DNA from 2 places in the Ruegeria sp. L11 genome. Region 1 is predicted to be linked to the other one. Evidence: riboswitches for the same ligand, from Rfam matches in the RefSeq annotation. Region 1 holds a riboswitch; the other holds the start of a gene.
What was found. Region 1 has a riboswitch for cobalamin ahead of ACR0CE_RS17745 (hypothetical protein). Riboswitches for the same ligand answer to the same signal wherever they lie in the genome.
Positions count from the first base shown of each region.

Region 2: another riboswitch for cobalamin. It lies ahead of ACR0CE_RS00325 (DUF1636 family protein); the one in region 1 lies ahead of ACR0CE_RS17745 (hypothetical protein).

Region 1 is NZ_JBQFMI010000017.1:8,447-11,832, reverse strand. Features, by position in the region: gene ACR0CE_RS17750 (alpha/beta hydrolase family protein) at 1-823, opposite strand, end outside; cobalamin riboswitch at 956-1,174, shown strand; gene ACR0CE_RS17745 (hypothetical protein) at 1,265-1,672, shown strand; gene ACR0CE_RS17740 (protein-tyrosine phosphatase family protein) at 1,664-2,176, opposite strand; gene ACR0CE_RS17735 (DNA polymerase III subunit gamma/tau) at 2,349-3,386, shown strand, end outside.
Region 2 is NZ_JBQFMI010000001.1:66,067-69,452, reverse strand. Features, by position in the region: gene ACR0CE_RS00335 (hypothetical protein) at 1-4, shown strand, start outside; gene ACR0CE_RS00330 (NAD(P)-dependent oxidoreductase) at 345-1,358, opposite strand; cobalamin riboswitch at 1,443-1,647, shown strand; gene ACR0CE_RS00325 (DUF1636 family protein) at 1,742-2,116, shown strand; gene cobW (cobalamin biosynthesis protein CobW) at 2,121-3,176, shown strand; gene cobN (cobaltochelatase subunit CobN) at 3,180-3,386, shown strand, end outside.

The sequences.
Region 1 (3,386 bases):
GACGGGCAAATGCTCCGATATGGCCTATTTCCGGCAGTCCGAATTCAGCAGGCTTCAGAAGGTGGCGTCTGGCCTCGGGGCCATACAAATCAGCAAGGCGCCAAACCGCCTCGGGCGGAGCCATCTGGTCATCTTCGAACGTGAACAGATCCACTGGTGTTCCAGAACTGCCCCAATGCGCATCAGGCAAATTCTGCCCGATCTCGGGAACGTAGCTAAGAGGGGCTGTACACCATTTGCGCCATTGCCAGTAGACCGAGGCGGGCAGGTCCGAACCAAACCCGATTGCTTTGCCGGGTAGATAGCCAAGTGCCCGCACCATCAGCGGTGCATGGCCATACCAGAACAGCCCTGCCAACCCCCGATAGGGCCATGGGTGATCTTTCAAAGTCACCAGTCCCGAACACACACCGATCATTCGGTCGATCTGGTCGATATCCGGCTGCACCGGCCCCAGCATCGCACCGACGGAATGGCCGATGGTCCACTGCTGCGCCTTTGGAAACCGCCTGCGCATTTCGGCCCGTGCCGCTGGCATGTCGATCAACGCCCAATCCGCCATTGTTGCAGTTGCGTCTTTCAGGCGGCCAACCAAAGAAAGCCCGTAGTCCCGATAGTCATAGGTCAGGCAAGCTATCCCCCGGTCGGCAGCCAGCCATCGCGCGAAGTGTTGATAATAGTCACGCGGCACACCCGTGGCACTGTTCAGCACGACAACGGTTTCCGGCTCACCCACTGGCCGATGCAACCGCGCCGACAAGGTCACAGACCCGGACGGAAAGCGGAAATCTTCGATCAACACCGTCTGTTCCGTATCCAACATGATCCCCGGCTTTCGCTGAAACAATCGGTTTGCCTGCCTTCGATGCCGATGACACTAGGCCGGAACATAATCCGCATCCAGCATGACCAAACGTCCGGCTAAAGATCGGCTTGACTCGGAACGCGATCAGGCGCTAGCGGTTGTGTGATGGTTTCTGGCCCCCACAAGAGGTCGGGATGAAAAGGGAACACGGTGCGGTTTGTCTGGTCATACAGACATCAACCTAGTCCGCGACTGCCCCCGCAACTGTAAGCGGTAAGCAATGCCGAAATACCACTGGCCCATGGGCTGGGAAGGTCGGCAGAGCAATGACCCGCAAGTCAGGAGACCTGCCATCGGAACTGAAACCGAAACTCGGGCGGGGTGTCCGGGCAGGTCCTGACAGCGAGATGCTGTCCCACCTGCCCCAATATCCAGCCCACCACGCGCGGAGGGCGCAGGATGATCTGGAAGACAAAGTCACACGAATACAGCGCTACTGTGTGCCAGCGGACTGGGAAAACCTGCCCGGCTTTGGCGCGACTGGCCCGCTCGATTTCCGAAGCCATGGCGCAGGCGGTTTCGGCCACCAGCGAGGATTTCGAATTTGAAGGCAACAGCGCGCTGTCACATTGCGCGGAAGGGTGCATGGCAACGATCCGAGCGCGATCCGACAGCGTTCGCGTTTTCTGCGGGGCGCACCCTGATACGGCAATTCGGGACCTTGATGCCTATGCCGATTTGATCTTCGGACCTATATTCAGCACGCTGCCCGCGGGCATTGTCGCGAACCCGCCTTGCGCCATGATCGAGGTTTCAACGATCCGGCCCCGGAAAACCGGCTACGCACCCCAGCAGCTGTCAGCTTGATCCCACTTCCACCTGTGCCGGGGTGATCCGGGACGCCCAGGCCAGCTGCGCATCGGTTTCGACAGCGCAGGGGCGCACGGCCCGCAGGCGGTCCAGTGCGTCGCTGGCGCGTTCACCGCATTCAACCATCAGTCGCAGAACAATCATCCCGGATCTGCCGCACCCCCCACGGCAATGCACAAGAACCCGGCCACCGCCCGACAGCGCATGTCGGGCCGTGGCGCTGACCTCTGGCCAGGCCTTCTGAACCGCCTGCGTCGGTGCTCCAAAATCTTCGATCGGCAGGTGAACCCACCGGCTGGCACGGCTTTGGATGTCGCTGCCAAAGTGCTGCGCGCCATCCTGAAGCATTTCAACATCCGTCGTCATTGAAATCACAAGGCCCGGTTTCCACGCCGCAATCATATCCAGATCGCCGACGTAATCCCCGCCACGCCCGGGCATTGAAGTAAGGGCAAGCGTCCCGCCTCCGACCTGCAGAGCAAAGATGACCAACTGCGACATGAAGTGCGTCCTCCCCCAAGGTACTCTTTAAGAAATGAGTCATTAAATCCGCTGGTCCAGTTTAGTTGGAAACCAGCCCGTTCCTGAAACAAAAAATCATCGCGCCCCACAGTGGACGCGGACTGCCGCCGCCACTACGCTGTGCCGAAGCACCGAATCCGAGCGAGAAGACATGACAGACACGCCCAGCCCCGCCTATCAGGTTCTCGCCCGCAAATACCGTCCGGAAACCTTTGCCGATCTGGTGGGTCAGGATGCCATGGTGCGCACCCTGAAGAACGCTTTCGAGGCCGACCGGATCGCGCAGGCCTTTATCATGACCGGCATTCGCGGGACGGGTAAAACGACCACGGCGCGGATCATCGCCAAGGGCATGAACTGCATCGGACCCGACGGAACCGGTGGCCCCACAACCGAACCCTGCGGTCAGTGCGAACATTGTGTCGCCATCATGGAAGGCCGCCATGTCGATGTGATGGAAATGGATGCCGCCAGCCGTACCGGCGTCAACGATATCCGCGAGATCATCGACAGTGTACGCTATCGCGCCGCCAGTGCGCGCTACAAGATCTACATCATCGACGAGGTTCACATGCTCTCGACCAGCGCATTCAACGCGCTGCTCAAGACGTTGGAAGAACCGCCCGCGCATGTGAAGTTCATCTTCGCGACCACCGAGATTCGCAAAGTGCCGGTCACGGTTCTGTCGCGGTGTCAGCGGTTTGACCTGCGCCGGATCGAGCCCGAAGACATGATCGGTCTGCTGCGCAAGATCGCCGGGGCCGAGGGCGCGCAGATCGCCGACGACGCACTGGCGCTGATCACCCGCGCTGCAGAAGGGTCGGCCCGCGACGCGACCTCACTGCTGGATCAGGCAATTTCACACGGGGCTGGCGAGACGACCGCCGATCAGGTCCGTGCGATGCTGGGTCTGGCGGATCGTGGTCGCGTTCTGGACCTGATGGACATGATCCTGCGCGGTGACGCGGCAGGGGCGCTTACTGAACTGAGCGGGCAATATGCGGAAGGCGCGGACCCTCTGGCCGTGCTGCGCGATCTGGCCGAAATCACGCATTGGGTGTCCGTCGTAAAGATCACACCTGACGCGGCCGAAGACCCGACGGTTTCCCCCGACGAACGCACACGGGGCCAGCACATGGCCGAGGCTTTGCCGATGCGGGTTCTGACCCGGATGTGGCAGATGCTGCTG
Region 2 (3,386 bases), on a different contig from region 1:
GTGAGGTTTACCAGAATGCCGGGAACAAGGGTTGGCTATTGACATTAGTCACAACGATTTGCACGTTGTGCGACACAAAGTGAGACACACAAGCCAACCTCATCCCCGATAATCCGGGTTATTCAATGGCTTAGAAAAATGGTAGCGGGTCCGGTACTCGCCTCCAACTACATCCAAATCGCTGACCTGGCCCCACAGTACACGCATGCGACGCTTGGTGTTTTCAGACGTTCATGGCCCGCGATTCTGTCGAACTGCGGGCCAGATATGGCGTGTTTTTTCCGAACACCTGCCTACCCCTGCTCGTTCACGGGGCGCGATGTAGTCTGGTGTTTGCCTTACCCTCAGGCGCGCCCTTGTGGCACAACCTCGTATCCCGGCTCTTCCGGCTCATCATCTGTCATTTCGGCTGGGAAGCCCGGGGCAGTGATATCCAGGCCGGTTGCCTCTTCCAGCCGCTTGATAATATTTGGTGAAAGCTCGCGTTCGCCATAGCGTGCGATACCATCGTTAAAGATGTTGATCATCACCGGATTTATTTCCAGCGGCACCCCGGCGCGGTCGGCGACCTCCTGAAACAGACCGATATCCTTCTTCACCAGATCCATGGTGAAGGAAATATCGCGCGACCCGTTCAGGATGACCTGACTTTCGGTTTCGTGCACGAAGGACGTGCCGGACGAGATTTTGATCGCCTCATAGGTCGTGTTCAGATCCATCCCCGCAGCCTTTGCCGTAACCAGTGCTTCGGCGCAGGTGATCAGGTTGGCGGTGGCAAGATAGTTGGTCATCACTTTCAGCACCGACGCCGAGCCCAGTTCACCGGTGTGCAAAACCCGGCGGCCCATTGTCGTCAGGAAAGGCAGAATTCGTTCAAACGTTTCCCGGTCACAGCCCGCAAAGATCGAAATGTTGCCTGTCGCGGCACGGTGGCACCCGCCAGAAACCGGGCAATCGACGGCCGCACCGCCGCGCGATATGACTTCGGCACCCAAGCGTTTGACTTCGGCCTCGTCAGTGGTCGACATCTCCATCCAGATCTTGCCGGGGCCCACTTCGGGCAACATCTCCTGCATGACTGCGTCCGATGCTGCCGGAGACGGCAGACAGGTGATCACCGCATCGCAATCGCGCATCAGCTGGGCGGGCCCTTCTGCCGCCTTTGCGCCTTTGGCGACAAACTCGGCCACCAGATCCGCGTTCAGGTCATGCACAGTCAGATCAATGCCGTTGCGCAAAAGGGATCCCGAAAGCTTGCCGCCTACGTTACCCAGACCGATAAATCCCACTTTCATATGACGCATCTCCAAGTTCGTCGTTTTCCCGTCATGCGACCATATACCGAACACGTTCTTCATGCCGCCGAACGACGCCTACAGGTCGCTTTTTTCTCCTTGGCTTATTTGTTGCGCGCGAACCGCTTGACAAGCGGGTCAGCGGTGCCGCATGTCCCTTTCGTTGGTGTCGGCGACAGCCGATGAAAAGGGAATGCGTCAACGGTTCATCCGCCAAGCGCAGCCGCCCCCGCGACCGTGACCGGAGAGGATGCCCAATGCCACTGGCCTGTGCCGGGAAGGCGGGACATCCGACAGAGCGACCGCTCTGGCATCCGCAAGCCGGGAGACCTGCCAACACCCGAAGTTGAAACCGGGCGGGGTGTTCCGGTGTCGGGTCCATGTGCAGACGTGGTGCCCGCATGAAACCCCGTCCCCCGCGAAGAGGATTTGGGGGGATGAGAGACATGACCGAGAACGCACCGGTAGAGCTACTGGTCTGCACGACTTGCCGCCGGGGTCTGCCCGTCGAGGATGACGCTGAGCGACCCGGCACATTGTTGCACAAGGCCCTGGAACAGGCTGTCCTGCCGGATGGTATCACTCTGAAACCGGTCGAATGCCTTTCGAACTGCGATCAGGGCTGTTCCATCGTTCTTCGGGGCGGGCCGGATCGCTGGACCTTTGTTTACGAGAATCTGAACGAAATCGATCACGTCGATGTCATCATCGATGGCGCGACTAAGTATCTGGCCACAGGCGATGGTCTGGTGAAATGGCGCGACCGTCCTGAACACTTCCGCAAAAACTGCGCCTCGCGCATTCCCCCGATTGGAGCCTGAGATCATGTCGAACCTTGAAAAACTTCCCGTCACCGTGATCACCGGCTTTCTGGGCTCGGGCAAAACCACGCTGGTGCGCCATCTGATGCAGAACCCGCAGGGCAAGCGCCTTGCGATTGTTGTTAACGAGTTTGGCGATGTGGGTGTTGATGGCGACATTCTGAAATCCTGCGCGATACCGGATTGCCCTGCGGAAAACATCATGGAACTGGCAAACGGCTGCATTTGCTGCACCGTGGCTGATGATTTCATCCCGACCATCGAGGCGCTGATGGCGCTGGAACCGCGCCCGGATCACATCCTGATCGAAACATCCGGCCTTGCACTGCCCAAACCGCTGCTGAAAGCATTTGATTGGCCTGATATCCGTTCGAAAATCACTGTTGATGGCGTGATCGCGCTGGCCGATGCCGAGGCCGTGGCCGCCGGTCGCTTTGCTCCGAACGTTGAAGCGGTGGATGCCCAACGGCTGGCTGATGACTCGATTGATCACGAAACACCCTTGTCCGAGGTGTTCGAAGATCAAATCTCGTGCGCGGATATCATCCTGCTGACCAAGCCCGATCTGGCAGGTCCCGAAGGTGTCGCGAAAGCTAAACAGATTATCGCCGCCGAGGCGCCGCGCCCGCTTCCCGTCGTCGAGGTTGCAGAGGGTGTCGTCGACGTACGTGTCGTGCTTGGCCTTGAGGCTGCCGCCGAAGATGACATGGACGCCCGCCCGTCACATCACGATGGCCATCACGATCATGAGCATGACGATTTCGAAAGCATCATCGTCGAGTTTCCGGAACAGACCGACCCGGCGGAACTGGTAGCCAGGATCGAACGTCTTGCGACTGAGCTGAATATCCTGCGCGTCAAAGGCTATGCCGCCGTCGCTGGCAAACCGATGCGCCTGCTGGTTCAGGCTGTCGGCGCGCGGGTTCGTCACCAATACGACCGCCCGTGGGAGCCCGGTGAAGAGCGCCGCTCGCGCCTGGTCGTGATTGCCGAGCATGACGACATCAAAGAAGCCGAAATCCGTGATATCCTCGTGGGTGTGACCGAGGTTGCCGAGTAAGTCATGCACGTCGTCTTTCGCGAAAGCCACGGGCTCGAGGAAACCGAGACCCCAACCGATCTGGGCCAAAGCCCGGGTGATCTGGTTGTGCTGTCCTTTTCCGACAGTGACCTGGGCGCTTTCGCGGCGGGCTGGCATCGCGGCGGCGGGCCTGAGGGGCGGATGCCCACGATGCGGCTGGCCAATCTTGCGGCGCTGAAGCACCCTCTG